4 regions of the Shinella sp. genome follow, and region 4 is predicted to be linked to each of the others. Evidence: predicted binding sites of a transcription regulator. Region 4 holds the regulator's gene; each other region holds the start of a gene.
The links. Region 4 encodes LexA, which represses DNA repair genes until DNA is damaged. Its sites were predicted from a motif close to TGTTCNNNNTGTGTTCNG; they were not measured.

Region 1 (7,730 bases), on a different contig from region 4:
ACATAGCGAATGCTTGTCGCCCCTTCAGAACCGGCTCTGGTTCGTCTAGTTGCGAGAAAATACGATTGATCTGACCGAGTAAACCCCCCGTGGCCACTGTAGAAGACAAAAAGGTTCGAGACAGGTCCTTTGGGGCCTTTTCCCGAATTTATTCGATCGGTAATCCAGTCTTCGATTTTCTCAAGTTGATCAGATGGCGCCGCTGGGTTGTCAAACAGGTCTAGGACGTCTTCTTGATGGATACCGAGTGTTTTAGTGGTGTACTTCTTAAATTCCGATGCAGAATTTTGGCATTGTGGCAGCCGCCCCAACTTAGGGGCGGCGGGGCACTCAGAAACACCCAATATGATTGCGACGGACCGCTCAGGGGCGGCCATCGACTAAACTACTTCTTTTAGAAAATGCTTCTGCGATCTTTGATGCATCGGCGCTGTCCAGGCCGCGAGCGACTACCTTCCCGTTTTCCGAGATGGTAATCATGGCGCCGGAGTTTCGATGAAGAAAATCGGCGATTGCTTTCGCGACGATAATGGCGACCGGGGTGCCGAGGACTAGGACAAGCGTAGATCCGAAGTCTTGAGCTTCTTCGTTTTCTCTAGTCGTCTGGATATCTATGTCGGCATCAACTTCCGCAATGTAGTCCTGGAGACTCTGAGCGAGCAATGTCCGCTCTGCGGCGCTGCCCTCATCAAATTGAATCTGATAAGTTTTTTTCTCATCCTGCAATTGATTTGCGGTCGCCATGTGTTTCTCCAACGTTTCGTAGCAATGATTGCACAATCGATAACGCTAATCTAGTGCGACTAGTTTCGATATCGTTCTATTGTCTTCAGATTTCATGCGCTTGCGGCGCCACGCGTTACCTAGGCAGTGTGGGCGGATTTCAGAGAGTTTAGTCTTGATCAAATCCATCAACACTGCCTAATGAAAATTCCGGCTTTTCACTTTGAGTCGATCAATTCGCAAATCGGGTATGTAAATATCGCGCGCAGGCGGGGCTGCAGGTTTCCTCTCACGAGAGTCAGGCGCCCCATTTCCGTGCGCGAATTCGTCCCATCGTCCATGAGGAAGAGGAAACCGCTCGTCCCGCTCGCCCAGCCGGCCGAGATCGTCGGACAAATCGAACAGCCGTTATGCGACGAGGTGCACGACGTCCCCTTCCCTTTGAATCTTGCCGTTGATGGCCACCATTGACGCCGACAACACCAACCGGCGCTGTCGCTCGAAGACCTTTGGCCAGATAACGGCGTTGATGATGCCGGTCTCGTCTTCCAGTGTCATGAACATGACGCCCTTGGCCGAGCCGGACGATCGCGACCTGGATGACGAGATCGTAGAAGGTCTGGGGCTTCAGACGCGGCAGCATCGACATCTGCGCGCGGCTTTCGATCTGGAAGGTGCCGAGCGTATCGGCCTTGCGGATCATCGCATAGGTCCGGTGGTCTTCCGACGGAATGGTGGCGAGATCCCAGACCTCACCCTTATGCTCCGCCATCAGCGCGAGGGCCTTGGCTATCCAGGTCAGCATGCCAAGCGCCAGCACATCCACCTTCATGAACTTCAGCGCCTCGATGTCGTCCTTGTCCCATTCGATGACCTGGCGGTCATCCATGCGCGCGGGTTCGATCGGCACAAGATCGTCGAGCCGATCCTGGGTCAGAACGAAGCCACCCGGGTGCTGACCGAGATGGCGCGGCGCACCCATCAGCTGCTGCGCCAGTTCCAAGGTCAGCTTCAGGCGATAGTCCGCCGTGTTGAGATTGTTCTCCTTCAACTGGCGCTCGGAGACGCCTTCAGACCAGCCCCAGACGCCCGATGACAGCTGACCGATCATGTCCTCCGGCAGACCGAGCGCCTTCCCGACGTCGCGCAGCGCGCCCTTGGCGCGGTAGCGGGTGACGGTCGCGCACAAAGCCGACCTGCTTCGACCATAGGTCTCGTAGATCCACTGGATCACTTCCTCGCGCCGTTCATGCTCGAAGTCGACGTCGATATCCGGCGGCTCATCGCGCTCCTGGGAGATGAAACGCTCGAACAGCAGGTCGTTAGTCTCCGGATCGATGGAGGTTACGCCGAGGCAATAGCAGACGGCCGAGTTCGCGGCCGAGCCCCGACCCTGGCAGATAATGCCTTTCGACCGCGCGAAACGCACGATGGAATAGACTGTCAGGAAATAGGGCGCGTAGTTCATCGCCCGGATCAGCGCCAACTCATCGTTCAGGGATTTGCGGACCTTGTCCGGTACACCCTCGGGATAGCGGTTAGCAGCCCCCTCCCTGGTGAACTTGACCAGTGATTGCTGCGGATCGAGGCCAGGTTCGATTGCTTCCTCCGGATATTGGTATTGCAGCTCCGCAAGATCGAACCTGCAGCGCTCGACGATCTCCCGCGTGCGGGCGAGAGCTTCTGGATACTCGCTAAAGAGCCGGTACATTTCCTCCGGCGCTTTGAGATAACGGTCAGCGTGGCGTTCTCGGTCAAAGCCGACATCATCGATGGTGGTGTGGGTGCGAATGCAGGTCACGACATCCTGCAGCTGCCGGCGGCCGGGCTCATGGAAGAGCACGTCGTTGGTGACGACGGTCCTCACCTTGAACCGGGCGGCCATCGCAGCGATGTCATGCAGGCGCACGCGGTCATTGGGCCGACGCAGCAGGCTGAGGCTGACATAGGCGCGGTCTCTGAACAATTCGGCCATCTTGCGAAGCTGCACGCTGCAAGCCTCGTCGGCCTCATCCGGCACCAAGACACCGATCATGCCCCCGGCATGCTCGGTGAGGTCGGCGAAATCGATCAGACAGTTTCCCTTGCCGCCTCGGCTCTTTCCGAGCGACAGCAGCCGTGTCAGTCGCGAATAGGCCGGCCGATCCATCGGATAGACGAGGATCGACATGTCGTCCGTCAAATCGAGGCGGCAGCCGATCACCAGCCGGACGCCGGTGGCCTTTGCTGCTTCCCATGCCCGCACGATGCCCGCGAGGCTGTTGCGGTCAACCATGCCGAGCGTATTGATGCCGAGTGCCGCCGCTGTCGCGAACAGTTCATCGGCGCTGGACGCGCCGCGCAGGAACGAGAAATGCGTCGTCACCTGAAGCTCGGCGTACCGCATCACCCGAACACCCCATGCAGGAACCAGAGGTGCGAGCCGGTTTCCGGCTCGACGCCATCGCCGGCGCGATAGACCCAGTAGCGTTCGCCAAGCTCATCCTCCACGGTGAAGTAGTCGCGCACCGCCTGGAACTCACGTGGTCGCCGCCGCCACTCCCCGAAAATGCGTTCAGGCCCGTCGGCGCGCACAACCTTTCGGCGCTTGCCACGCCAGGTGAAGACGGCCGGCGGCTGGTCGGGCAGCAGCGCGATGACCTCGATGCGTTCCGGATTTGCAAGGAGCCGCGTGGGCCGCGGCCATTTGGCAGCCCAGGCCTCGCCAATGTCAGGTGCCGTCGCCGCAATTCGCCTGATCGAACGCTCAGGCACGTCAGACGCGACGGGGGCGACCCGGAAGAGCCGGTGGCCACGATTGCCGAGAATGTCGACCAACGGGGTGATGTCGGCGATGTCCTCCTCGATGAGCGCGGACGCAACCTGCCGCTCCTCCAACGGTTCGGCAAAAACCGCGACCAACACCATCTTTTCGATACCAAAGCCCGGCTCGATGGTCTCGATGCGATCGCACAGCAGTTTCGACAAGCGCGCCGGATCGCGAACTGGTTTGGCAAGGCCCGCGCGAAGATGCTGGCGCGTGTTGTCGACGCGATGGATGACGAGGTCGCAGCGCCGGGCGCCGAGACCATCTTCCGCGAGGCGGGCCGAAAGCTGGCCGACCAGTCGGCGAACATATTTGGTGATGGTCTCTGGAGCGCCGATCGGTTCGGCGAAGTTCTTTGCGACCTCGACCAGTTCCGGCGTGCGGATTGGTTCGATCGGCTCGGCGACGCGGCCGAACATCTGGTCCAGCCTGCGCGCGGGTTCCGGCCCGAACCGCAGGGTCAGGGGCGCACGCGGCATGGCCGAGAGCTGGCCGATGGTGTCGATGCCGAGGACGCGCAGGCTCTTGATGGTCTCTGCCGGCAACCGCAATGCGATGATCGGCAAGTCGATGACCGCTTTCGCGACATCACCGAATGGCACGATGGTCGTCTCGGCCGCAAGCAGCCGAGCGAGTGCGTGCGCGGCTCCCCAGCTGTCGGCGATGGCAGCCCGCGCCGTCAGTCCATGACCACGAAAGCGATTGATGAGGCCCGACAGGAGAAGGCATTCGCCGCCCTGAAGGTGATCGGCGCCTTCCGTGTCCATGACCAGGCCATCGCCGCCATCTATCGCAACGACGGGGGTGTATTGCCGCAGCGCCCAGAGCGCCAGGCGTTCAAGTGCGGCCGCGTCCTCTCCCGGCGCCGCGTCAATCATCAGGAGATCAGCGACCATGGCCTGCGCCTTGCTGGCCGGCATACCAACACGAAGGCCAAGCTTGAGGGCTGCGGGATCAGCGGCAGAGACCCAGCGTTTCGAGCCGCTGCGGGAAATTACCACCAGCGGCTTGTCAGCCGGCAAGGCCTCCGAAGCGCGCCGTCTGATCCGGTCGACCGGCAGAAAGGGGAAGTAGACAGATACGACCCTTGGCATCGGGGGCTCCAATTTCAAACTCGGCGCACGCACCCGCCTTTACGCGCATCAGTTCTGCCAGCCAGCGTGCCCTCCCGACGCCCGCCACTGGCAATCGTTCCGACGGCAGGGTGCTGATGCGCCACCGCGTCGTCGAGGCCGTCGGCTGTCCATAGTCCGAGGCCTCGTTCTGTCGTCGCCACCGCCGGAGCACGATGCCCATGGCGCCGGTCTTCTCCGCTGCCAGCTGCAATCGCCGCGAGGCGTTCATCGGCAGGCGAACCAGTTCCCCCACCACTGCGGCAAGCCCGCCGAATGAAAGCCCCTCCTCCATCGCTGAAAGCGCCTCTTCCTCCCTGTCGCTCTCGCACCAGACCACGCGATCAGGATGGAGGCCCGCCTGCGAGATCGCGGGGAAAAATAGATCCGGGCGCGTCATGCACCAGAGGATCTTGCCGCGCGTGCGGGCAGCGATGCCCGCCACGAAGAGCGCGGCAGCTGCACCATCGACTGTCCCACATCCGCCGCCGGCGATCTCGTGCAGCGCGCCAAAGGCGAGCCCTCCGCCCGGCAGCGCCCGATCCATCTCCGGGACGGCGAACGGCAGGACGGTTCTGGCGCGCGCCGCTCCTCCTTCGAGCCGGCCGATACGCTCATGAAGGTCGGCAAGCACAGGATTGACAGCGGGCTTTGACACGGCGGAAAGGTCGCTCCTTCAGGGGTTTCCAGCAGCGGGTTAAGCTGATATGTTCCTTTTTTGTTCCTAATGCCCTATCGAGTCAATCCACCCGAAACGGCGTTCCCGACCATGATGGTCGCTTCAGGCCAGCCTCGCGGTACGATTCCGCAAGGCCGATCAAGGAGATGGGAAAGGAAAGCGGACAGGAATTTTTTCTTAGGAAAATTTGGGGCAGATGACGGCAGCCTATCTGGAAAAACTGAACGACCGCCAGCGTGAGGCGGTCGAACACGGCATTGGCTTGGCCGACGGCGCGATCGGCGGCCCGCTGCTGATCATCGCCGGTGCTGGCTCCGGAAAGACCAATACGCTGGCCCATCGCGTCGGCCATCTGATCGTCAATGGCGCAGATCCACGGCGCATCCTGCTGATGACCTTCTCGCGCCGGGCCGCTTCGGAAATGGCACGTCGCGTTCAGCGCATCTGCCGCCAGGTGTTCGGGGACAATGCCGCGGCCATGACGGACGCCATGGCCTGGGCCGGCACATTCCACGGCATCGGCGCCCGGCTCCTGCGTATGTATTCAGAGCAGATCGGCCTCAATGTCGACTTCACGATCCATGATCGCGAGGACAGCGCCGACCTGATGAACCTCGTTCGCCATGAGCTGGGTTTTTCCAAGATGGAAACCCGGTTTCCGACCAAGGGCACATGCCTTGCGATCTACTCGCGCGTCGTGAACTCCGAAAGCTCGATCAACGAGGTTCTGAAGGCCGCCTATCCCTATGTGCTGGGCTGGGAGGCGCAGTTGAAGCAGCTCTTCGCCGCCTATGTCGAGGCAAAGCAAGTCCAGAACGTGCTCGATTACGATGATCTGCTTCTCTATTGGGCGCAGGTCATGGCCGATCCGGAGCTTGCGGACGATATCGGCGGCCGCTTCGATCACGTCCTCGTCGACGAATACCAGGACACCAACCGCCTGCAGGCTTCTATCCTGATGGGCATCAAGCCCGGCGGCCGCGGGCTAACCGTGGTGGGCGACGATGCGCAATCGATCTATTCCTTCCGCGCAGCGACCGTGCGCAACATCCTCGACTTTCCGAACCAGTTCTCGCCAAAGCCCGCCGACGTCATCACGCTCGATCGCAACTATCGCTCGACACAGCCGATCCTGGCTGCCGCCAACGGCGTGATCGACCTTGCTCGCGAGCGCTTCACAAAAAACCTCTGGACGGACCGGGAATCCGAACAACGACCCATACTCGTAACCGTGAAGGACGAGACGGATCAGGCGAACTACATCGTTGAGCAGGTGCTGGCGAACCGCGAGGTTGGCATGGCACTGAAGCAACAGGCGGTGCTTTTCCGGACGTCAAGCCATAGCGGTGCGCTGGAGGTCGAGCTGACCCGTCGCAACATCCCCTTTGTGAAGTTCGGCGGCCTCAAATTCCTCGACAGCGCTCATGTGAAAGATCTGCTCGCCACCCTGCGCTTTGCGCAGAACCCACGCGACCGCGTCGCCGGCTTCCGCCTTCTTCAGATGCTCCCTGGCATCGGCCCCCAGACGGCCGGCAAGATCCTTGATGCCATCGCTGCGGATCCCGAACCGCTCCAGTCGCTTGCGGAGATTCCGCCCCTGCCGAAAACGGGTGAAGATTGGCCGGCTTTTGTCAGTCTGCTTTCTAGCCTGCGCAAAGCCGAAGGCGGATGGCCTGGCGAGATTGAGCTGGCGCGTCTCTGGTACGAACCGCATCTTGATCGCATCCACGAAGACGCCGACACGCGCAAAGCCGACCTCATCCAGCTCGAGCAGATCGCCGGCGGTTATCCGAGCCGCGAACGCTTTCTCACCGAGCTGACGCTTGACCCGCCGAACGCCACCAGCGACCAGGCCGGTGTCCCCCTGCTCGACGAGGACTACCTCATCCTCTCCACGATCCATTCCGCCAAGGGACAGGAATGGCGCGCCGTCTTCATGCTGAATGTCGTCGACGGCTGCATTCCCTCGGATCTCGGGGCCGGCACGACAGCGGAGCTCGAAGAGGAGCGCCGCCTGCTCTATGTCGGCATGACACGGGCGCGCGACAATCTCACTCTCGTTACTCCTCAGCGGTTCTTCACCCATGGTCAGAACGCCCAGGGCGATCGCCATGTCTACGCCTCGCGGACCCGCTTTATTCCGGCGACACTGCTCCAGTTTTTCGAGGCGACAAGCTGGCCAAAAGTCTCGGCCGCCGCCAGCGAGCGCAGCGCGCGACAGATCCGGATCGATGGCGCCGCCCGCATGCGGTCAATGTGGAAATGAGATGAGCGAGAACACAGCGCTACAGACGAGGAAGATTATCCATGTCGACATGGATGCCTTCTATGCGTCGGTCGAACAGCGCGACAATCCGGAGCTGCGCGGCAAACCTGTTGCCGTCGGCGGCTCGGCCGCACGTGGCGTTGT
Region 2 (7,730 bases), on a different contig from region 4:
GTAGCGCGCGATGGTTTCGGGCGCACCTATAGGTTCGCCGAAGACTTTTCGCACGCTGGCAAGTTCAGGGTCGCGGAGCGGATCGACGGGTTCGGAAATGGTACCCTGCAACTGGTTGAGCCGGCGGCCGAGGAGCGGGCCGAAACGCAGGACGAGCGGCGCGCGTGGCACGTCAAACACGTCGCCGATCGTGGCAAAGCCCAGCACGTGCAGGCCTGCCACGATGTCCGGCGGGATCCTGAGCCCGGGGATCGGCAGCGGCGCCACCATGTTGCTCGTCGCGCCGGGCGCAATGATGCAGACGGGATCGGCGCGGAAACGGGCGGCGGCGTGGGCTGCGCCCCAGCTATCGGCAATGGCCGCGCGAGCGGCGATGCCGGAGGCGCCGAGCCGGTTGACGAGGCCGGTCAGCATGCGTTCTTCGCCGCCGTGCAGGTGGTCGGCGCCGGTCGTGTCGATGACCAGGCCATCCGGCGGGTCGGGTGCGACGATGGGCGCGTAATGCTGCAAGGCCCAGAGCGCCAGGCGGTTGAGTGCTGCCGCATCCGCTGCGGGATCGGCCGGCATGGTCATCACATCGGGCAAAAGCGCATGGGCCTTGGTGAGCGGCATGCCGACGCGCAGACCAGCCTGCTCGGCAGGCCGGCTCACCGCCGTGACGATGCGACGTGAGCCCTCCCGTCCGACAAGCACGAGCCGATCATCAGGCGGAGGCGCCGAAGCGCCCAAGGTGCGTCTCAGGCGATCGATCGGCCAGCCGGGAAGAAAAAGCGATACGACCCTCGGCATCGGAGGCCTCCACGTCAAAATCTGCTGCCGCGCCAGCCCGACAGCGCACAAGTTGCAAATGCCACTGCGCCCGGCCGATGCCGGGCACAGGAAGGGCGACGGACGGGCGGACGGCAACCCGCCAGCGCGTTACCGCGGCGGACGGTTGGGCAAAGGCATCCACCTCCGCCCGGTGGCGCAAGCGCCGTAGCGCAATGGCGAGCGTGCCGCCGGCTTCGGCAGCCAGTTGCAAGCGGCGCGAGGCGGTCATCGACAGCCGCGCCACTTCCGCCACCACCGCGCCGAGCCCGCCATGGCGCAACCCCTCCTCGAAACAGAGGAGCAGGCTCTTCTCGTCGCCCGCCTCCACATAGATTACTCGGCCCGGCGCAAGCCCCGCCTGCGCCAGCGCCGGCGCGAAGAGGTCTGGCCGTGTCAGGCACCACAGCACCTGCCCCTTGGTGCGTGCCGCAATCCCCGCGGCAAAGAGCATGGCGGCAGCACCCTCCACCGCGTCGTTGCCGCCGCCGCACACCTCATGCAGGCTCGCAAGGGCCAGTCCGCCACCCGGCAAGCGGTCGTCGATCTCCGGCACGCCGAAGGGCAGCACCGCCCGGTCGCGCGCCGTACGGTCATCGAACTGCCGGATGCGGTCGCGCAGGTCGGCGACAACGGCACGGGCGGCGAAGGCGGACATCGGCGTGGCAGCTCCCGGATTGAAAAGAGTTATGTTCTCTATTTGTTCCATTGAATGCATGAGAGTCAATCGCCAAACCGCCTTACGGCGATCACAGTTTGAATCACCTGTGGAACCAACTGGCGCGAAGGAAGTTCTTCCTTCGCCATTCCATCAAATTCAGGAGACATGTTCATGGCTGACGAAAAGAGCACCGGCAAACGCACGCTCGGCGTCGTTGAAGGTCGCGACAGCATTTCGGAAGATGCCCGCGCCGCGGCGGCGGAAGCAACGGTCAACGAGCAGATCGAAGCGCTGAAGGCCGAAATCAGCCGGCTGAAGGAATCCGCTGGCCTTATCGCCGAAGGCACCGGCCAGCTTGCGGTTGCCAAGGCGGAATCGCTGCGCGACGAAGTGCGCACCACCATCCAGACCAATCCGCTCGCGGCGCTGGCCGGTGCCGCCTTCATCGGTTACCTTTTCGGCCTGCGCCACCGGTAACGAAACAAGGGAGCAATTGCTCCCCCATCGTTCCATGAAAAAGCCCGGCATTGCCGGGCTTTTTCGTTTGTTCAGAACCAGCGTTGACGACGTGGCGGTTCGCTTTCCAGGGAACCCAGCAGATAGCCGATGACGACACCGGCAAGGCCGGCCGTCAGCACGACGGTGGAAAGGGCCGCGGGGTGCTCGCGTGCTGCCTGGGCGACTGCGGCACCTTCGTTGCGAACATACTTCGTTGCCGACCGGACGGCGGGCCGTGCAGCCTCGACGGCATTGCCGGCGCGATCGCGGATCGTCTCATAGGCTTCTGTGCCCCGCTCCCCAAGATCCTTCTGAAGCGCGGCGATTTCTGCGCGAAGAGCGGAAATCTGGGATTGAACGTCAGTGCTTGCCATTGCGGTCTCCTTGTCTGCAATGGAAACCGAACGGCTGGCGAGCGGCTTGGTTCCAATCGGCTAGCGCAATTCCAGCAAAAGTGTAAAGCGGCCCTGCGGCCGGAATTGTGCAGGAACAAAGAAATGGAATTGCGCGTCAGCTTGCCTGGCGGCGCCCGTCTCGACGGATTTGCGAGGGCGTATCGCCAAAGGCGGCGCGGAAGCGGCGCGTGAAGTGCGACAGGCTCTCGAAGCCGGTTTCGAGCGCGATCTCGATCAATGGCTTGTTGGTGCGCACCACCATGTTGAGCGCCGCCGCCATGCGGATTTTCATGTAGATCGCGCTCGGCGAGGCGCCCATGTCGCTTTCGAACAGTCGTTCGAGCTGGCGGCGGGAGACGTTGGTCATGGTGGCGATGCTGTCGATCGACAGTAGGTCTTCCGTGTGCTGCTCCATCATCATGATGGCGAGGTGCACGCGGCGGTCACGCGCCTCGAGGCCGAGCGGATTGCGCGGCTGGAGATCGGTCGCATCGCGGCGGTGGCGGATTTGCAGGATTTCCAGCGCGTTGCGCTCCGCCGCCTCGCCGACATGGTGGCGGACCAGCGTTGCCGCGAGATCGGCGACGCTGCTGCCGCCGGCACAGGTTGCGACCTTGCCGTCGAAGCGGAAGATCTGCTCGGACGTCGCCTCGATGTCCGGGAAGCGACCGCGGAATTCACGATGATGCAGCCAGCTCACACAGGCCGTGTGTCCCTTGAGCAGCCCGGCTTCAGCGAGAATGAAACTGCCGGTACACAGACCAATCAGCCCGACGCCCGCATTGGCCGCCTTGCGCAGATAGGCCTGCGCATAGCTGTCGATCGGCTCGTCGACCTTCAGCAGGCCGCCGACGACGGCGATGTAGTCGAAACAGGAGGGATCGGCAAAGGGGGCTGTCGGCGCGACTTGGATGCCGCTCGACGACGAGATGAAATTGCGCGTGCTGCTCAGAACGTCCCAGTCGCAATTGACGCGACGGGAGCGATCTTCGCTGTCGCTGGCGAGCCGTAGCGTGTCCACGAACAGCGCGAAGGCAGAGAGCGTAAAGCTCTTCGAGAGGATGAAACCGACACGCAACGCCTTCGGCGCTGCCGTCGCACTCATCTCCTTCCCCGTCCGAACATCCACCGCCATCCAGATCTCCCAGACCGTTCCGCAAGACATTATCGCCGCGGGCCAACACCGTTGACAGGAGTCCTATCAGATTTTACGGGCTCGCTCCATTCCCTGGCCGATGTTTGTCTCTTCATTCACGCCGGCGCGCACCACGCACAGTCAATGACACGGCATAAAGCGACGTGGTGGCGGTAATGAAAAGGCGGTGGCCGTTCCGGCCGCCGAAACAGACATTGGAAACGGTCTCCGGCACGAGGATTTTTCCAAGGCGGCGGCCATCCGGCGCGATGCAATGCACGCCGTCGCCCGCCGAAGACCAGAGATTGCCGTTCTCATCGATCCGCATCCCATCCGCACAGCCCGGCGCAATGGTGTGAAAGACCTCACCGCCGGTGAGCCGCCAATCCGCATCGACATCGAAGGCACGGATATGACGCGGTTCATCGCTGTGGATGCGCCCGGTATCGGCGACATAAAGACGTTTTTCGTCCGGACTGAAGGCAAGGCCGTTCGGGCACTGGAAATCCGTGAGCACGGCGCTGACCGCGCCGGAAAGCGGATCGACGCGATAGACGTTGCACGGCAGCTCCTGTTCCGAGCGGGTGCCCTCGTAGTCGGAAACGATGCCGTAATGCGGATCGGTGAACCAGATCGCGCCGTCCGAGGCGACGATCACGTCGTTCGGCGAATTCAGCGGCCTGCCTTCGTACCGATCCGCAATCACGGTGATGGAGCCGCCATATTCGGTGCGGGTGACGCGGCGTGTGCCGTGCTCGCAGGTCACGAGCCTGCCTTCCCGGTCGCGGGTATTGCCGTTGGAAAAGTTCGATGGCTCGCGGAAGGTCGTCAGGCCCGACGCCGGGTGCCAGCGCAGCATGCGGTTGTTGGGAATGTCGGAGAACAGCAGGCAATCGTGATCGCCGAACCAGACGGGGCCTTCGGCCCAGTCGAAACCGCTGGCAAGCTTCTTGAGGGGAGCATTTCCCAATACGAAACTGGAAAAAACCTTCTCCTCGGCCTCGAAAAACGACATCAGCCTCACTCCCTCCGCGTTGCACCGCGGCAGGATAGCCATCGCGCCGCTCCGGGCAAGCGTAACAAAGCGTCAGCGCGCAAACTTCCGGGCGCCGGCAACGCAGAGCACGATGGCGAGCGTGGTGACCACCATCAGGGGGCTGACCTTTTCATGCAGCAGGCCGGCGGCGAGCAGCAGGCCGAAGAAAGGCTGAAGCAACTGCAACTGGCCCACGGCCGCGATACCGCCGAGCGCTAGTCCGCGATACCAGAAGACAAAACCGATCAGCATGCTGAAGACGGAGACATAGGCGAGCCCCATCCAGGCGCCGCCGCCGATACCGGCCCAGGTCTCGGGCAAGGAGAAAAGCGCGACGACAGCCATCAAAGGAAGCGCAAGGATGAGCGCCCAGGAGATGACCTGCCATCCGCCGAGGGTGCGCGAGAGTTTTGCACCTTCCGCATAACCGAGGCCGCAGGCGATGACCGCCGCGACCATCAGCAGGTCCCCGACGAGCGAGACCTCCGCACCGGCGCTCAAGGCAAAACCCACCACCGTGGCGCTGCCGATGACGGAAAACAGCCAGAACAGCGGCTTTGGGCGCTCCCCGCCCCTGAGCACGCCGAAGATCGCTGTCGCAAGCGGCAGGAGGCCGATGAAGACGATGGAATGGGCCGACGTGATGTATTGCAGCGCGATCGCCGTCAGCAGCGGAAAACCGACGACGACGCCGAGCGCGACGATCAGCAGCGACAGGAGATTGTCGCGCGACGGCTTTTTCTGCCGCAGCGCAAAGAGCAGCGCAGCGCCGAGCAACGCGGCGATGACGGCGCGCGCCGAAGTCAGGAAAAGCGGTGAGAAGTCCGATACCGCGACGCGCGTCGCCGGGAGCGAACCGCTGAAGATGATGACCCCGGCAAGCCCACTGCCCCAGCCGTCCATGGATGTTTTCATAGTACCTCGCATTCCACCGGACGATACAGGCGCAGAGGCTAGAAAAGACAGGAACAAAGCAATACAATTTGGAAGAAGTGTACCGGTGTATGAGGCAATACAGTGGAAGTGAGCATGACTGAAAATTCAACCGGAAGCCGGATTGCGGATGTCATGTCGGCGATCCGCAAACGCATCGCCACCCGCGCGCTTGCCCCCGGCGACCGCCTTCCCTCGATCCGCCGCTTTGCCACCACGATGGGCGTCTCGCCCTCAACCGTGGTGGAGGCCTATGACCGGCTGGCGGCGGAGGGTTTGATCCGCGCGCAGCGGGGATCCGGCTTTTACGTCGCCGGCGTCGGCCTGCCGCCGCTGAAACTGGCGGAGGCGGAAACGCCGAAGGCGCGTGCGGTCGATCCGTTCTGGGTGTCGCGGCAATCGTTGGATGCCGATGCCGCCGTGCTCAAGCCCGGCTGCGGCTGGCTGCCGGCGGACTGGATGCCGGACGCAGCACTGCGCCGGGCCATCCGCAGCCTGGCCCGCAGCGACAGCGACCTGCTCTCCTATTACGGCAGCACGCAGGGTTCGCTTGCGCTGCGCCGCTTGCTGCTCGGCCGGCTGGCGGAGGAAGGCATCGAGGCCGGGCGGGATCATCTGATGCTGACCAGTACCGGCACCCAGGCGCTGGACCTGATTTGCCGCTTCCTGTTGCGCCCCGGCGACAAGGTGCTCATCGACGATCCCTGCTACTTCAACTTTCAAGCTCTTCTGAAAGCGCATCAGGTCGAGGTGGTCGGCGTCCCCTACACGCCGTTTGGGCCGGATGTCACGAGGTTTGAAGCGATACTCGCCACCGAACGGCCACGGCTCTACATCACCAATTCCGCGATCCACAATCCGACGGGTGCTACCCTTTCGCCCCAGACGGCATATCGCGTGCTGAATGCGGCTGCCAACAGCGAGATGATCATCGTCGAGGACGATATTTTTGCCGACTTCGAGCCCGAGCCCTCCACACGGCTGGCGGCGCTCGATGGGCTCGACCGCGTCATCCGCATCGGCAGCTTTTCCAAAACGCTCTCCGCCTCCGCGCGCTGCGGCTACATCGCCGCGCGACCGGACTGGATCGAAGGGCTGGTGGATTTGCAGATCGCCACCAATTTCGGCGGTCCGAGCCCGATGTCCAGCGAGATCATCGCCCAAATGTTGGCCGGCGGCGGTTATCGCAAGCATATGGAAGAGCTACGCCGGAAGCTGGTGCGCGCCCGGCGCGAAACAGCAGACCGGCTCGCCCGGCTCGGCATAGAGCCGTGGCTCACGCCGCGCGGCGGCTTCTATCTCTGGTGCCGGCTGCCGGAGGGACTGGATTCCGGTGACGTCGCGCAGGCCGCCGTGGCCGAGGGCGTCGTGCTCGCGCCCGGCAACGTCTTCAGCGTGTCGCAGACGGCGGCCGGCTTCATGCGCTTCAACGTCGCGCACATGCTGGAGCCGCGCGTGTACCAGGTGCTCGGCACGGTGCTGAAACGCGCCGCCTAGCGGCGCTTGGCGAGCATGGAGCGCGACAGCACGACGACGAGGCCGATGATCACCGTCGCCACGATGAACAGGAAGGCGGCGGCGGCAATGGCGGGGCTGATGTTTTCGCGGATGCTGGAAAACATCTGCCGCGCCAATGTGCGCTGGTTGGGACCGGCAACAAAGAGGGTGAGCACCACCTCATCCAGCGACGTGGCGAAGGCAAGCACGGCGCCGGACAGCACGCCCGGCATGGCGAGCGGCAAAGTCACACGCCGGAACACCGTCGTCGGCGATGCGCCGAGGCTCTGAGCTGCCAGTTCCACCCGTTCGTCGATGCCGGCAAGCGCCCCGGTAACGCTGACGATCACGAAGGGTACGGCGACGACCGTGTGGGCGATGATGACGCCGGCATAGCTGTTCGTCAGGCCGAAGCCCGCCAGCAGCACCTGCATGCCGACACCGAGCACCACGGCGGGCACCACCATCGGCAGCAGGAAGAGCGTGCGGATCGAGCCGCGAAAGAACAGCAGTCGGTTGCGCAGGCCAAGCGATGCCGCCGTGCCGAGAATGGTGGCAAGCAATGTCGTGCCCGTGCCGATGATCAGGCTGTTGACGATCGCGCGGCGCCAGGCATCGGCGAAGAACAGTTCTTCGAACCAGCGCAGCGACCAGGAGGGGATCGGATAGGTGAGGATGACGCTCGACGTGAAGGCAAGCGGCAGGATGGCAATCAGCGGCGCGACGAGAAAGAGGACCGTCAGCGTGGCAAAGGTGGCCTTGGCGATT
Region 3 (7,730 bases), on a different contig from region 4:
CACGGTGATTGACGGCAATGTGGCAGGAGACGGCGCAACGATGCGCCGCCTGCCGCGCATTCCGCTGATCGACCAACTGCGCGGCATCGCGCTGATCGCCATGGCGATCTACCATTTCACCTGGGACCTCGGCTTCTTCGGCTATATCGAACCGGAAACGGCAACAACCGGCGGCTGGCGTATCTTTGCGCGGGTAATCGCCGGAAGCTTCCTGTTCCTCGTCGGCTTCAGCCTCGTGCTCGGCCATCAACAGGGTTTTCGCCTGCGGCCGTTTCTTATCCGCTTCGCGAAGATCGGCCTTGCAGCGGCGGCCATAACCATCGCCACCTGGTTTGCCTTTCCCGAAACCTTCATCTTCTTCGGGATTCTGCACGCGATTGCGGCGACGAGCCTGGTCGGTCTTCTCTTCCTGCGCCTGCCGGTCATCGTCACACTGCTTGTCGCCGCAGCGGCCGTCGCCGCGCCGCTTTATCTGCGCGCTCCGCTCTTTGATCATCCGGCCCTGTGGTGGGTCGGCCTTTCCGTCAACATCCCGCGCTCGAACGACTATGTGCCGCTGTTGCCATGGCTGGCGCCGGCCTTGCTGGGCATTGCGCTTGCCCGCCTGTTCGTCGCCAGTTCACTGCCGGAGCGGCTTGCCGGCTACGGGAACACGACGAAAATCTGGTGGAAAAGCCTTCTGGAAAAGGCCGGTCGCCACAGTCTTGCCATCTACCTTATCCATCAGCCCTTACTGATTGCGCTGGTCTACGGCTTTTCTCTAGTGGTTCCAGCACCTGCGCCGGACCCGGTCGTGGGTTACACGAAGAGCTGCATGCGCGCCTGCGAGAATGGCAGCAGCGCCGTTTTCTGCCAGAGTTTCTGCGGCTGCACGCTGGATCGCCTGATCGGCGAAAACCTGTTTGCCGATCTGAACCGCGGCACGATCGACATAACGACAGACGAGCGGATCTCGAAAATCTCGTCGCAATGCACTGCGAATGCGGAAACGAAAACCGACCTGAAGGAGTAGGATCATGAATGCCTATCGCATGAAGCCACTCGCCTTTCCATGGCCGCCGTTCATCTACGGCGCGGCCATAGCGGCGGCTTTCCTGCTTCAGGCGTATTTTCCGCTCGCCGTTGCGGAAACCAATATCTGGATTGCGCGCGTGGCTGGCGGCGCGTTGATCGTCACGGCGATCGTGCTGGATGTCTGGGCGATGCGCACGCTGCTCGACTGTCACACGACAATCCTGCCAAACCGCTGTTCCACCCATCTGGTGACTTCAGGCCCCTACCGCCTGACGCGCAATCCCATCTATCTCGGCTATACGCTGGCGACCGCCGGCATCGGCCTGGCGGTCCTCAATCCCTGGTGCATACTGACGGCCATGGTCGCGACCGGTGCGACGAGCATCGTTGCCGTCCGTCGTGAAGAGCTGCATCTGCTCTCCCGCTTCGGCATCGACTTCGAACGTTACTGCACTGGAACGGCACGCTGGATCTGACGCTTTTCCGGTAGAACAGCGACCGGGCCACGTCCGAAATAACGCAAGGCAGGATATCAGGTACCGACGCCGATTTCGGCCAGGCGTGTGAGGCAAGCCTCCTCGACATTGTCGAGTTCGGTCAGCGTTTCCTCGATATCGCGCCGCTTCTGGCGCAACTCTTCCCGCTTCTCGCTGACTTTCGTCATGAGCAGTTCAAGTTGCCCCACCTCGCCCGGCGGGTCCTTGTAGACTTTGATAATGTCGCGGATTTCAGCGATGGTGAAGCCAATGCGGCGGCCACGCAGGATTTCCAGGATGAGGCGGCGATCGGCAGGGCGAAAAAGGCGCGTACGACCGCGACGCTCGGGGTGGATCAACCCTTCGTCCTCGTAGAAGCGCAGGGTGCGGGTGGAAACCCCGAATTCGCGCGTCAGCTCGGTTATGGTATAAAACTTGTCCACGCCTGCTCCGATCTCGTCTGAGCGGGTATTTTATTGACTTTTACGTATAAGTCAATTTTTTCGCTCAACGGATGGCGAACCACCACGTTGCAAGCCCAAGAAACGCGAAGAATCCGACGATATCGGTGACCGCCGTCACGAAGACGCCGGAGGAAACGGCAGGGTCCGCCCCTGCCCGGTCGAGCAGGATCGGGATCGTGATGCCGGCAAGAGCTGCCGCACACATGTTGATCAACATGGCGGTGGCAATGACCCCGCCGATATTGATGTCGTGGAACCAGAGGGCGGCAACGGCGCCGATCATCAGGCCGAAGGCGATACCATGCAGAAGGCCGACGCCCGCCTCACGCCGCACGACGCGCCAGGCATTATGAATATCGAGATCGCGCGTCGCCAGCGCTCGCACCGTCACGGTCATCGTCTGCGATCCGGCATTGCCGCCCATGCCGGCGACCGTCGGCATCAGAATGGCAAGCGCGACAATCTCCTCGATGGTCGCCTCGAACAGCGAGATGACAGAGGCAGACAGGAAGGCCGTCAGCAGGTTTACGAGGAGCCATGGCACGCGCGAACGGGACGTCGCGATGATGGTGTCCGACAGCTCTTCGTCGCCCACGCCGCCGAGGCGCATCAGGTCTTCCTCGGCCTCTTCCTGGATGACGTCGACGACGTCGTCGATGGTGAGCACGCCGACAAGGCGACCGTTCTCGTCCACGACGGCGGCGGACAGAAGGTCATACTGCTCGAAGAGCTGCGCCGCCTCTTCCTGGTCCATCTCGGCCGGGATCGGATGGTTGGTCTCGCGCATGACGGCTTCGATCTTCGTGCCCCGCGCGGTGCGCAGAATGCGGTCGAGATCGATGGCGCCGAGCAGGCGGAACGTCGGGTCGATGACGAATATCTGCGAAAAGCTCTCAGGAAGATCGGCGTCCTCGCGCAGGTAGTCGATCGTCTGGCCGACCGTCCAGAACGGTGGCACGGCGACGAATTCGGTCTGCATGCGGCGGCCGGCCGTGCTTTCCGGGTAGTCCAGCGAGCGGCGCAGGCGAATCCGTTCGGTGAACGGCAGCTTGGAGAGGATCTCCTCCTGGTCCTCCTGGTCGAGGTCTTCCAGAATGTAAACGGCGTCGTCCGAATCCATCTCGCCGAGTGCCGCGGCGATCTGCTCGTTCGGCATGTGCTCGACGATGTCGAGACGGATCGCCTCGTCGACCTCGGTCAGGGCCGCGAGGTCAAAATCGGTGCCGAGCAGCGAGACAAGCTGGCGGCGCTGCTCCTGCTGGATCGCCTCCAGAAGGTCGCCCATTTCCGATTCATGCAGCCGTGCCACATGGCGGCGCAGGAACAAGAGGTCGCGGTCGGCAATCGCCGCACCGACATACATGAGGAAATCCGAGCGGATCGAGCCGTCCTCGGCGTAGATATCCTCGCCGTCGAAGGTACTGTGGCCCTGTTGCCCCTGATGGATACGGTCTTCGTCGCCGGTGTTTTCCATCGGGCCGCTCCTTGTATCGGGTTCGTCCCGCCCGGCCTGTCGGCGGAGAGACGACAGGGATTGAGATGCAGGGTTTCCTCGGCAAGGCTCAGCGCGCCGAGCCCTCACTTTCACCGTGCTAAAGCAAAGCGCGCGAACGGTCCATCGCCGAAAGCGGCAAAAGGTCTGCGGACATTAAAATTTCGCAAGCTGTTGCAATTTCATGCAAATCGCATGTTTTGGGGTGCCAAGGAGAGGGTCGGCATTTTCCCGCTGCCGCAAACAGGCTAGGAAGGGCTGACCTCGTTGACGCCCGGAGCCCGCATGGCGATCCTTCCCATTCTCCGCTATCCCGATCCCCGCCTGCGTTTGCCCTGTAAAAAGGTCGAGGCGTTCGACGCACGATTGGCAACGCTTGCCGACGATCTCGCTGCTACGATGCGTGCCGCACCCGGCATCGGCATCACCGCCGCCCATGTCGGCATTCTCGAACGACTGACGGTGATCGAACTCGCTGGGCCAGATTCGCAACGCGTCTATGTGAACCCCGAAATCGAATGGTTCTCACCGGACATCCAGCGACACGCGGAGGGAAGCGTTTCCATGCCCGGCGTGACGGACGAGGTGGAGCGCCCTGCCCGCATCCGCCTCACCTACCAGGACCTCTCCGGCAACAGCCACACGGAGGATGCCGATGGCCTGCTCTCCATCTGCCTCCAGCACGAAATCGACCAGTTGAACGGCATTTTCTGGATCGATCGCCTCTCGCGGCTGAAGCGCGAACGCATCGTCAAGAAGTATAACAAAGCCCGGGACTGAAGCGCGCAAGCCATGCTCTGGCCGGTGACCTGCGGCGAGGTCTGTCAGCCGACGCCTGCCCTGCATATCCACGTCTTTGAAGGCCACGACAGGCCGGCGTGCGCGCCTCACCGTCATCGTCGCGGTGCGGGAAGTGCGCCTGCGGATCATGCCGTATCTGTGCGGATCATCTCACACGCAAGCATCTGATAGAAAACAAAAAACCCGGCTCGAAAGCCGGGTTTTTTTGGTGCGGTCGAGAAGACTCGCTCTCACGCCGCAAAGCCCTGAAAATGAGGCGTCGGGCGGTCCAACGCGTTTGAAATTGGGCCACAAAGAATCAACTCGTTACAGCCAAGTGGTCCAACGCTCGTTCACGTTTTGAGCATCCGGCGGGCAACTCTATCCACTGCTATCGGCCTGCTGTGGATAACCCTTGACACCTCCCCATCTGCCGAACCGCCAAACCGATCGGCTGACCATTTTTTGATTCTCTTTTCTCGTCTGTTGACTCCATCCCAGACAAGAACATATTGAGAACAAACCGGCGATGCGGCCGCTAATCTGAAACCCAATGACCAATGCCTGCTGTGGCATAGACACAGGAGAACGAAGACGTGCGCCCGCTTGAAAGACAACAAGATGAGACCAGCGAGATCGACGAAGCGCTGGCTTGGCACGATGGGAACGCCCGCGCTGCAATTGCCACTCTACTTGCCGATTGCGCTTACTTGCGCTGGCAGCTTGAGCTTGCCGGGCGGGCCTTGAGCCCCGGCTTTACCCGCGGCTGGCGTCCACACACCGATCGGGAGTGAGGAAGGTGGAAACGCTAGGTGAAGCCTGGGAGGCTGGCTGGGCCGTGTCCGCGGTCTGTCATGGCGGCATGATCGATCTCGGCCCGAAGAGTCACAAGAAATGCGACTGGAAACACGAACTGGATATGCCGACGCTGCTGGCCGCGAAAGGGCGGAAATTCCCGGTTTGCGACCTTTCAATGAAAGTGCGCTGTCCGCGTTGCGGTATCCTTGGCCTGCGGCTGATGTTTTACGTTCCAAGCGGGCACGATAGGAAGGTGGCAAGATGAGCAGGCGCAAGGGGGAATTGACCAGCGCCGGCATCGACAGCGGATGGCCGCATCAGATTGCGCGGCTGGCCTCGCTCGGCACGATGGAGCAGGGTGACGCCATCGCGAAATTCTGCGCTAGCTTGTCGCTGTGCCCACGAGGTCATAGCGTCGTTTGGGAATCCGAATGGCATCGGGTCTATTGCTTTGCCAAGCTGGAGGATGCGGAGGCCTTCCTGACTCACTTCGGCGGAGAGTGGTTCGATCCCCGCGATCGAGGTCGAGGTCATAAGTGGCACTTTTGGTATAAGGGAAGGGCAAAGGAGAAGCGGAATGGCAGGGGCAGGTAAATTGATCGTGCTCGCAGCATTCAACAAAAATGATGAGGGAGATTTGATGCCGGCCTTCGAGCCACGCCAGATCGACACGGAAGAGCGAGCGATCAGTGAGGCGAGGCTCATGGCGAGCCATTTTGCCGGCGTGCTGGCGTGGAGCCGCGATGCAGATCCAGCGCTTGGAGAGTATGGCCCACCGTCGATACTGTTTCAGGCCGGCGAAATTCCGGTGATGGAATAAAGCGGCGCAAAGGGAACAAGCGGAGGCGATCACGGTTGTTGACGCGCGGTCGCCCGGTACCCACTGAGTATTTGGTCCCCCCAAACCAACGGCCGCACCCCGAGAGCCGCAAAGCGCGTCTGGGAAGTCGCGCTTTGCGGTTCTCAAGGAGGATCGGTGGCCCTTTCGGCGGCTTCCCGCCACTACCCTCAGTTTACGGGTTGTGGTTCGGGAAATTTCCATTCTCTGCTCAGAATTTCAGGACGCGGCCGGTACATCCGAATGGCAGCATTCCACCCCTTCATAATCGGTATGCAATTCGGAATGTTGCCATCGCAGCCTCCAAACTGAATAGCGGTTGAGCCGTCGACTTCTTTTTTGGCCGTGATGTTGTTGAGAGAATAGGCGTCCTCCGGGTTTTTGACGAAGTAGCCTTCCTCGTTGTAGACGCTGACCGACCAGAATCCATCAACCGGGACGTCTTTGACGTTTAGCTTGTAGACTGTGGTTCCATCGTTCTTAGCTGGCGTCACCATGGCGTAGGTCGCATCCTTGTCCGGATTGCCGCCCCAGCCGGAAGCGGTGCCGATTAGATGCATAATTGGATCGACCTCGCCTTTAACCCCAAAACCGTTTTTAAAGTCGGAGATGGTGGTATTGAGCACGAGCAGTGCGTCGCGCACCTTCTTCTGACTGGCTTGATCCCACGTCGGCACTTCGAATTTACCGATATCTTTCTGGCTCGCCTTGAGCCCGTCTTGAAGTGCGTGAACTTCCTCGAGGTCTTTCGGGTCAGCCGGATCAACCAGCGTGCGCACCACTGCCGCGACGTAGCGTGTTCCGATTCCCTCCTTCGTAAGGGTGTGTGTGCCAGCATCGTAGAAAACCGCGGGTACGTAGTGGTCTTGGTCGACGATCATAACAGACATAAAACGCTTGCCGGCGTCCGGCATTGTGATTGTGACCGGCCCCGCATCGAGATCGAAAACCGCTTGGGAATATAGCGTGTCGCGGTTCATGCGGATAACAGTTTGATTGTCGATGTTTGCCGGTTCGCGGCTATGAGTGAACTTTCCTAGAGCGTCGCCTTTGACTATGCCGCCAAAGTACATGTCGGTTTCCGCCCGGGGGAAATTGGTCACTGTTACCGGCACCGCTTCGGCGGCTGGGCTCAGCCCAGGAAAACTTGCCGCAAGAATGAGGCCTAACGCGCCAGCACTGATTATTCGGCTCATTTTTTCGCTCCATGTTGAGTAGCGGCTCACCAAACGTGCTCGGCAACCTAATGCCCTGGTCTGAGGGCTTGGAAGTACGTTACGGTAACATGGGCGTAAATTCGCGAGGCGTCTCTTGGTCGTTGCCCGCCGCGGCGCGGAAGGCGTTTATCAAGGCGGCGGATGTGGCAGGGGTGTTTATCCGGACGTACAAATCGACGCGCCGGTGCGGCGCGCACCTCACCTAGACCGGTTGCATATTGCTGACTTCCTCCGGCATTTCATCGCCATGGAAATAGATCAGCTTCGGCTCGCCAAAGTCGCCACTCTCTGGATCTCCTTCCATCACAGTCGCGAAGACCATGGGCTTGCTCAACGCCAGGCGTTCGGCCACCCGCCGGGCATGCACGAGGCTATTGGCTTGGACGGCAATGTCTGGCTTCATGCCGCGCTTACCCGGGCTGAAGGACTGAACCACGAAGTACGACGCCATGCTCATTCTCCTGTACGCTAAACTGCTTCTACCACGGTTCAGCTATCAGGCCTAAGCTAGAACAGTCGCCTCTCTTGTAAGCCGACGGAATCACGATATCGTGCGGCAGGCGTCTAGGAGGGATTGATGCCGAAGAAACCCAAACCTCAGAACCGCTTCGACATGCGCGAAGACGGAACAGGCTTGTGGGCGGTCTACGA
Region 4 (7,730 bases):
CGGCCGACTGGCCGGTGAAGCCGCAGATCACCGTCTCGACTGCGGAAAAGTGGCAGGCTTTCGCAGAGGCCGATGCGGCGATTGCGGCGTCAGGCACCGTCATTCTCGAATTGGCTCTGGCCCGTGTACCGGTCGTTTCCACCTACCGCTTCGACTGGCTCGCCAACCTCTTCCTCCGCAAGATCAAAATCTGGACCGCCGCAATTCCCAACCTCATTGCGGATTACACCGTCGTGCCGGAATATCTCAACGAACAGGTACGCCCGGGCAGCCTCACGCGTTGGTTCGAGCGGCTTTCCCGCGATACGACCGAACGTCGCGCCATGCTGGAAGGTTATGACCTCGTGCATGAAAGCATGCGAACCGTCCGCCCGCCCGGCGAAACCGGCGCGGCGGTCATTCTCGATCTTCTCGCAACAAAAAAGCCCGGTCGAAACTGACCGGGCTTTTTCATTTCATCTTTTCGCTATCAGCGCTTGGAAACTGGCACGTAATCGCGCTTCGGTTCGCCGATATAGAGCTGGCGCGGGCGGCCGATGCGCTGTTCCGGATCTTCGATCATCTCGTTCCACTGGGCGATCCAGCCGACCGTGCGGGCGAGCGCGAAGAGCACGGTGAACATGGTGGTGGGGAAGCCCAGCGCCTTCAGCGTGATGCCGGAGTAGAAGTCGATGTTCGGATAGAGCTTCTTCTCGATGAAGTACTCGTCCGTCAGCGCGATGCGCTCGAGTTCCATCGCGACTTCCAGCATCGGATCGTCCTTGATGCCGAGCTCGTTGAGAACCTCGTGCGTCGTCTTCTGCATGATGCGCGCGCGCGGATCGTAGTTCTTGTAAACGCGGTGGCCAAAGCCCATCAGACGGAACGGATCGTTCTTGTCCTTGGCGCGGGCGACATATTCCGGAATACGATCGACCGAACCGATTTCGGCGAGCATGTTCAGGGCCGCTTCGTTGGCGCCGCCATGCGCTGGGCCCCAGAGGCAGGCAATGCCGGCCGCGATGCAGGCGAACGGGTTGGCGCCCGACGAGCCGGCGAGGCGCACTGTGGAGGTCGACGCGTTCTGCTCATGATCGGCATGCAGGATGAAGATGCGATCCATGGCGCGAGCCAGAACCGGGTTCGCCACATAGTCTTCGCACGGCACGGCAAAACACATGCGCAGGAAGTTCGACGCATAGTCGAGGTCGTTCTTCGGGTAAACGAAGGGCTGGCCGATATGGTATTTGTAGGCCATGGCGGCGATCGTCGGCATCTTGGCGATCATGCGCAGCGATGCAACCATGCGCTGGTGCGGGTCGGTGATGTCGGTCGAGTCGTGATAGAAAGCCGAGAGCGCGCCGACACAGCCGCACATGACGGCCATCGGGTGGGCGTCACGGCGGAAGCCGGTGAAGAAGCGCGACATCTGCTCGTGCACCATGGTGTGGTGCGTGACGCGGTGGTCGAAGTCATCCTTCTGCGCCTTGGTCGGCAGTTCGCCGTACAACAGCAGGTAGCAGGCTTCGAGGAAATCGCCGTGTTCGGCCAGCTGCTCGATCGGATAACCGCGGTGCAGCAGAACGCCTTCGTCACCATCGATATAGGTGATCTTCGATTCGCAAGAGGCGGTGGAGGTGAAGCCGGGATCGTAGGTGAAGGTGCCGGTATTCTTGTACAGCGTGCCGATGTCGATCACATCGGGGCCGATCGTACCGGATCGCGTCGGCAAGTCCACCGTCTTGCCACCGACCGACACACCCGCGCTAGTTCCTGTCATAACGATCCTCCGTTGTTTCCAATGGTGGCACGAAGCTGTGCCGTATCCATGAACATGCTCGTTTTGCTAACCCATTTGTCCGATGCTGCCAAGCAATACGAAAGGCAAATTGTGCATTGCGAAAACAGGCTTTCCGGCAACGCAATATCTACCCTTTCCATGAAGTTGCAAGCAACTTTTGAGGGTGCTTTCCTCGATGCGGAGGGCGCATCCTTTATGCCCGGCTTAGCGTTTTCGACGCGTACTGCAGATTGAAGATTTCTCCATTCGATTGCATAGTGCCAGTGGGAACGGGTGGGGCCGAGCCATGGCCAGGATCGACATCGCGGAACGGTGGACGGCGTCCGAGGCTGATGCCTGGCGCGGTGCGCCCGCCGAGGAAACTCCACCGGTCGCGCCACTTGAAAAACCACGCCGGCTGGTCTTCGTTCTTCTCCTGCGTGCCGCCAGTCATCTCTACGAACGCCTTGCAAGGCGGCAAACGCTGGCAGCCGCCTTTGCCGAGGAGCGCGCGCACGGTCATTTCCTCCTCTTCGTTCCAGTCTTCCTCGGTGCGGGCGCCGCGCTGTGGTTTTCCGCAGAGTCGGATCCGTCGCCCTATGCGCTGATCCTGCTTGCCTGTGCAGCGCTCTGGCCCGCCTTGCGGTTGCGGCATCGCGAAGGCCTCGTGGCGCTCGCGGCGGGTGGCGCGTTCCTCATCCCGCTCGGCATGCTGCTTGCTGCTGCCGAGACCGCCCGCCTTGGCACCATCATCCTGGATGCGCCGGTGACAACGGAGGTGAGGGGCCGCGTCCTTTCTCGCGAGAGCGACGATCGCGGTGCAATCCGCTATCGCATTGCACTCGAAACCACGCGCGAGCCCACCCTGAAGCGCGCGCCCGGCGTGGTTACGCTACTCGCCCGAAGCCGGCATGAGCCGATTGCCATCGGCGGCGGCATTGCGGGGCGCGCGCGCCTTGGCCCACCCTCTGGTCCTGCGTTGGCGGGGCTCAACGACTTCACCTTCGATGCGTATTTCGCCGGCACGGGCGCTGTTGGCTACTTTTACAGAGCGCCCACCGCCGTGGCGGTAGACGAACCCGGGCTGGACGACAGGATACGGCAACGGATCGCCGCATGGCGAAACAACCTCACCGAGCATATTCGGGGACGCATCGGCGGGGACGCGGGGGCCATCGCCGCTGCCCTTGTCACCGCGGAGCAGCGGGCGATCGGGGAGGATACGGTGGAAGCGCTGCGGCAGGCGGGCCTTGCCCATGTCCTCGCCATTTCCGGACTGAACATGGTGCTCGCCGCCGGGACCTTCCTCGTCGGTGCGCGCATGCTGATGGCGCTGATTCCAGGCTTTGCAGAGCGCTACCCGACCAAAAAGTTCGCGGCCGGCGGCGCCCTGGTGATGGTGACGCTCTACATTCTGGTTTCGGGTGGCGCGATCTCCGCGGTGCGGTCCTGGATCATGATCTGCGTGATGCTCATCGCCGTCCTCTTCGGGCGAGCGGCCATCAGCCTGCGCAACGTGGCGATCTCGGCGATCCTCATCCTGCTGGTCACGCCCTCTGCCGTGACGAATCCCGGTTTTCAAATGTCCTACGCCGCAACGCTCGGCCTTGTTGCCGGCTACGCCGCGTGGCGCGAGCGTCCGGTTCAGCGCGAAAGCCGGGGAGGGCCGTTTGCGCTCTTTGGCGGCGCTGCCGGCCGCTTCTTCGGCGGACTCATCCTCTCCTTGCTGATCGGCGGCTTTGCGACACTGATCTACTCCATCGGCCATTTTCACCGCATCCCGGCCTGTGGGCTTGCTGGCAACCTGCTGGCCATGCCGTTGATCAGCGTCATCGTCATGCCCTTCGGTCTCATCGCCGTTCTCCTGATGCCCTTTGGCCTCGATGCCATTCCCTTTGCGATCATGGGCAAGGGCATCGAGTGGATGATCATGCTTTCGACATGGGTTGCTAGCTGGAAGGGCGAGGTCGTCACCGGCCGCATCCCTGAGATCGCCTTCCTGCTCATCGGCATCGGCGGCGGCCTTGTCTGCCTTCTGCGGACCCGGCTGCGCCACGCCGGCACGCTTCTCGTCGTCTTCGGTATCCTTGTCGCCTGCTGGCCCGGCGGAGGCACGAGGCCGGAGATTCTCGTGTCGGAAGATGGCCGCCTGGTTGCGATTCTGCTTGGCGAAAAAGCAGCGGTCAACCGCGCCAGCCCCCCGGATTTCATCTACGCGCAATGGCGGCGCGCCCTTCGCCTCGACGGATTGATGAAACCTGAAATTCGTAAAACGGACGGACTGGCGGTGGAAGCCAAGAACGCAGAGCCCACAAACAAGGTCAGGCAGAAGCGGCCCCGCCGAAAAGCGGACCGGCAAAAGGCCAAAGCAGCCATGGCCGCAGCACTCGATGCAGCCCGCATCCGCACCGGCTTCATCTGCGAGACAAAAGCCTTTTGCGCCGCTGTTTCACCCAGCGGATGGCGTATCGTGGCGCTGGAAGACCTCGCCTTCCTCGGTACGGCGTGCGACGGGCGGATCTCGTCATCGTGCCGGTGGCAATCCGGCTGGAGACTTGCCGCTCAGGTGCGCGCCTCATCACGGTTCGACATTTGAGGCAGACCGGCGCCCTGGAAATCCAGTCGGCGGTCGATCAAGCACACCCCGTCGTCTCCGACACCCTCTTTGGCTCGGCCGTCGAAACGCTTCACCGCCCCTGGTCACGACACCGCACATACGATTGGCGCACAGCTACTTATGACGCTGGCAAGGGCGATTAAAGCATGTCGCGATATTTCAGCTTCACGTCTCGCGCTTTGGGTATCCGATTTTTCGCATGTCGCTCTGGCGCTGCACGCGCTTACGCGACAGGCTTTAATGGTAGCGGCGAATGAGGCCGACGAGCTTGCCCTGGATCTTGACGCGATCCGGCCCGAAAATACGGGTTTCGTAGGCCGGATTGGCGGCCTCAAGCGCAATCGATGCACCCTTGCGGCGGAAGCGCTTCAGCGTCGCTTCCTCATCATCGACCAGCGCCACGACGATTTCACCGGGATTGGCAGTGTTCGTATTGCGAATGATGACAGTGTCGCCGTCGAGGATACCGGCCTCGATCATCGAATCGCCCTTGACCTCCAGCGCATAATGCTCCCCGCCACCGATCATTTCTGCAGGCACAGTGATTTCATGGGTATTGTTCTGGATGGCCGAGATGGGCACACCCGCCGCGATACGCCCCATGACCGGCACGGAAACGGAGGAGGGCATGTCTGCCTGGCTTGACGTGCGCTGGGGCGGCGCAGCTGTTACCTGTTGCTTCCCGAGACTCCCCTCGATGACGGCCGGGGAAAAGCCGCGTCGCGGTTGCAGGCTGGGCGAATACGCCTCCGGAAGCTTGATGACTTCCAGTGCGCGTGCGCGATTGGGCAGGCGACGAATGAAGCCTCGCTCTTCGAGTGCCGTAATCAGCCGGTGGATACCCGATTTCGATGCAAGATCCAGAGCATCCTTCATTTCGTCGAAAGATGGCGGTATGCCAGATTCCTTCATCCGTTCATGGATGAACAAGAGAAGTTCCTGTTGCTTACGTGTCAACATCGCCGCCCACTCCAGAATCGCGAAACAAATATAGAACATACACTATCTGTTCCATATGTGTTCTGCAAGAGCCGCGCCTGCAGAGGCTGTGTTGGTGGCGTGGAAATTAATCCAGATTTCGGTCCTTGAAATGGCGACAATTAATCTAGATTCCAATACAATAAGGTTCTGAAATTTCGATACTTTTTCGCGACGAAACCGCCAGAATCACCAAAAGTGTGACTTTTAAATTCAGCTAGCCTTCTATGCTATTGATTTCGTTTAATAATAATAACTTATTCGATGTTTCTAAGTTCCATAATACTCCATCTTGCGGATTTGGCTATTGAACACGGTTTGTGGCATTTAGCTCAACGATGAGTTCCAAAATGTTGGCTGGTTCGGCGTCGCGAAATTCATCAACATGAATAGCCCTGAGATTTGTAGACGTCTTCCTTCCTAAATTTGAGGTAGTAGGCGGATATGGGCAAAGCTAATTTCAGCGACGATTTTAAGCGTGACGCGGTGCGTCAGATCACTGAGCGGGGCTATCCGGTTTCGGAAGTTTCGCAGCGGCTGGGTGTCAACCAGCATTCTCTCTATGAGTGGAAGAAGAAGTTTTCTTCGACGCCCGGTGAGCAGGGTAGTTACCAGGCAAAAGAGATCAGGTGGCTCAAGAAGGAGCTGGCGCGTCTCACCCAGGAACGCGACATATTATAAAAAATGCCACCGTGTATTTCGCTAGGGATGCAAAGTAAAGTACGCGTTCATTGCCCAGCATCAACAGCGGTTTTCGGTGCGAATGATGTGCCGCCTGTTCCGCATCCATCCCGGCGGGTTTTATGCTTGGCTTCGGATGCCGTTGAGCAAGCGTGCCTGCGAGGACAAGCGGCAGATCGATCTGCTCCAGACGGCTTGGGAAGAGATCGGCAAGGTCTACAGCTATCACAAGCTTCATGACGACCTGCTCGATCACGGCGAGACATGCTGCCCCAACCGGGCTGCCCGCCTGACCCGGATTGCCGGTATCAAGGCTCAGATCGGCTACAAACGCCGTCCCAGCGTCTATGGTGGCAGACCTTCCGTTGTCATCGACAACACGCTGGATCGGCAATTCGACGTCGAGGCTCCAGACAAGGTCTGGGTCACCGACATCATCTACATCCGTACCAGCGAAGGTTTTGCCTATCTGGCCGTCGTCATAGATCTTTATTCCCGGTGACCTTCCCCTGAACTTTCCTCCGGCAGCGATTAGAGCCTCGGCGGTTTTTGATACGCCAAATGGCGCGGTGTGAGCAACCGGCTCCAACGCTACGCGAAGCTTCCACATCGCGTAGCGTTGGAGCCGGTTGCGGCGATGATCCCGGCATAGTCTGCCGGGGTCTGGTATCCGAGCAATGAGTGCGGCCGGAAATTGTTGTAATCGTCCGCCTATTCCGCGATGGCGCTGCGGGCGTGGTCGAGGCCGAAGAACAGGCTCTCATTGAGCAACTCGTCGCGCATGCGGCCGTTGAAGCTCTCGATATATCCATTCTGCATTGGCTTTCCTGGCGCGATGTAGTGCCACTCGACCTTATGATCCTTCGACCAGGCAAGGATGGCATTCGAGGTCAGTTCGGTCCCATTGTCGGAGACAATCATGCCGGGCTTGCCTCGCCGTTCAATAAGCGTCGTCAGTTCTCGTGCGACACGACGACCGGAGATCGATGTGTCCGAGATTGCCGCCAAGCATTCGCGCGTGACGTCGTCGACAACGTTGAGCACACGCAAGCGTCTGCCGCAGGAGAACTGGTCGTGAACGAAATCCAGCGACCAGCGGGCATTTGCCTTTGCTTCGACGAGGATCGGCGCACGGGTGCCGACAGCGCGCCGCCTGGCTTTCCGCTTGCGTACAGAAAGACCTTCCTCCCGATACAGTCGGTAGATGCGATTGACGCCGGACCGCTCTCCATCACGCCGAAGCAGAATGAACAGCCGTCGGTATCCGAAACGCCGGCGCTCATTGGCCAGATCTCGGAGCTTCGCCCGCAGCTCGACTTCAGGCGGTCGGCAGGATCGGTAGCGAACCATCTTGCGGTCGGCGGATATAATCTGGCAGGCCCGCCGTTCCGAAAGCCCCATAACGGCCTTCAGATGCGTGACCGCGTCACGCTTGGCGGCGGGCCCTACCACTTTTTTGAAAGAAGCTCGCGGAGCGCGGCAACGTCCAGCATCTGCTCGGCCAGCAACTTCTTCAGCTTGGCGTTTTCCTCTTCGAGCGCCTTCAAGCGCTTCGCCTCGGACACTTCCATGCCGCCGTATTTGGCCTTCCAGTTGTAAAACGTCGCTTCTGAAATTCCGTGCCTGCCGCACAGGTCGGCCGCCTTCGCTCCAGCCTCCTGTTCACGCAAAACACCGATAATCTGCTCTTCCGTA

Region 1: the regulator LexA is predicted to act here: its motif matches at 5,350-5,367, upstream of ACT6VE_RS23695 (ImuA family protein).
Region 2: the regulator LexA is predicted to act here: its motif matches at 1,498-1,515, upstream of ACT6VE_RS09370 (ImuA family protein).
Region 3: the regulator LexA is predicted to act here: its motif matches at 4,730-4,747, upstream of ACT6VE_RS26955 (dehydrogenase).

The regions. Positions count from the first base shown of each region.
Region 1 covers NZ_JBQVPI010000015.1:149,894-157,623, forward strand. The annotation lists gene ACT6VE_RS23675 (caspase family protein) at 1-377, opposite strand, end outside; gene ACT6VE_RS23680 (hypothetical protein) at 364-744, opposite strand; partial or broken gene ACT6VE_RS23685 (PHP domain-containing protein) at 1,265-3,109, opposite strand; gene ACT6VE_RS23690 (Y-family DNA polymerase) at 3,109-4,623, opposite strand; gene ACT6VE_RS23695 (ImuA family protein) at 4,541-5,299, opposite strand; gene ACT6VE_RS23700 (ATP-dependent helicase) at 5,517-7,586, shown strand; partial or broken gene dinB (DNA polymerase IV) at 7,588-7,730, shown strand, end outside.
Region 2 covers NZ_JBQVPI010000004.1:88,999-96,728, forward strand. The annotation lists gene ACT6VE_RS09365 (DUF6504 family protein) at 1-789, opposite strand, end outside; gene ACT6VE_RS09370 (ImuA family protein) at 704-1,465, opposite strand; gene ACT6VE_RS09375 (hypothetical protein) at 1,640-1,945, shown strand; gene ACT6VE_RS09380 (hypothetical protein) at 2,017-2,340, opposite strand; gene ACT6VE_RS09385 (GlxA family transcriptional regulator) at 2,477-3,466, opposite strand; gene ACT6VE_RS09390 (SMP-30/gluconolactonase/LRE family protein) at 3,609-4,511, opposite strand; gene ACT6VE_RS09395 (DMT family transporter) at 4,584-5,447, opposite strand; gene ACT6VE_RS09400 (aminotransferase-like domain-containing protein) at 5,562-6,962, shown strand; gene ACT6VE_RS09405 (ABC transporter permease) at 6,959-7,730, opposite strand, start outside.
Region 3 covers NZ_JBQVPI010000022.1:40,690-48,419, forward strand. The annotation lists gene ACT6VE_RS26930 (DUF1624 domain-containing protein) at 41-1,012, shown strand; gene ACT6VE_RS26935 (methyltransferase family protein) at 1,017-1,490, shown strand; gene ACT6VE_RS26940 (MerR family transcriptional regulator) at 1,547-1,933, opposite strand; gene mgtE (magnesium transporter) at 1,998-3,428, opposite strand; gene ACT6VE_RS26950 (peptide deformylase) at 3,732-4,226, shown strand; gene ACT6VE_RS26955 (dehydrogenase) at 4,823-5,020, shown strand; gene ACT6VE_RS26960 (hypothetical protein) at 5,089-5,289, shown strand; gene ACT6VE_RS26965 (hypothetical protein) at 5,286-5,618, shown strand; gene ACT6VE_RS26970 (hypothetical protein) at 5,602-5,844, shown strand; gene ACT6VE_RS26975 (DUF1254 domain-containing protein) at 6,033-7,058, opposite strand; gene ACT6VE_RS26980 (hypothetical protein) at 7,282-7,530, opposite strand; gene ACT6VE_RS26985 (hypothetical protein) at 7,657-7,730, shown strand, end outside.
Region 4 covers NZ_JBQVPI010000034.1:3,240-10,969, reverse strand. The annotation lists gene lpxB (lipid-A-disaccharide synthase) at 1-440, shown strand, start outside; gene gltA (citrate synthase) at 470-1,759, opposite strand; gene ACT6VE_RS30445 (hypothetical protein) at 1,808-2,014, shown strand; gene ACT6VE_RS30440 (ComEC/Rec2 family competence protein) at 2,067-4,355, shown strand; gene lexA (transcriptional repressor LexA) at 4,614-5,336, opposite strand; partial or broken gene ACT6VE_RS30430 (IS3 family transposase) at 5,799-6,534, shown strand; partial or broken gene ACT6VE_RS30425 (IS3 family transposase) at 6,681-7,730, opposite strand, start outside.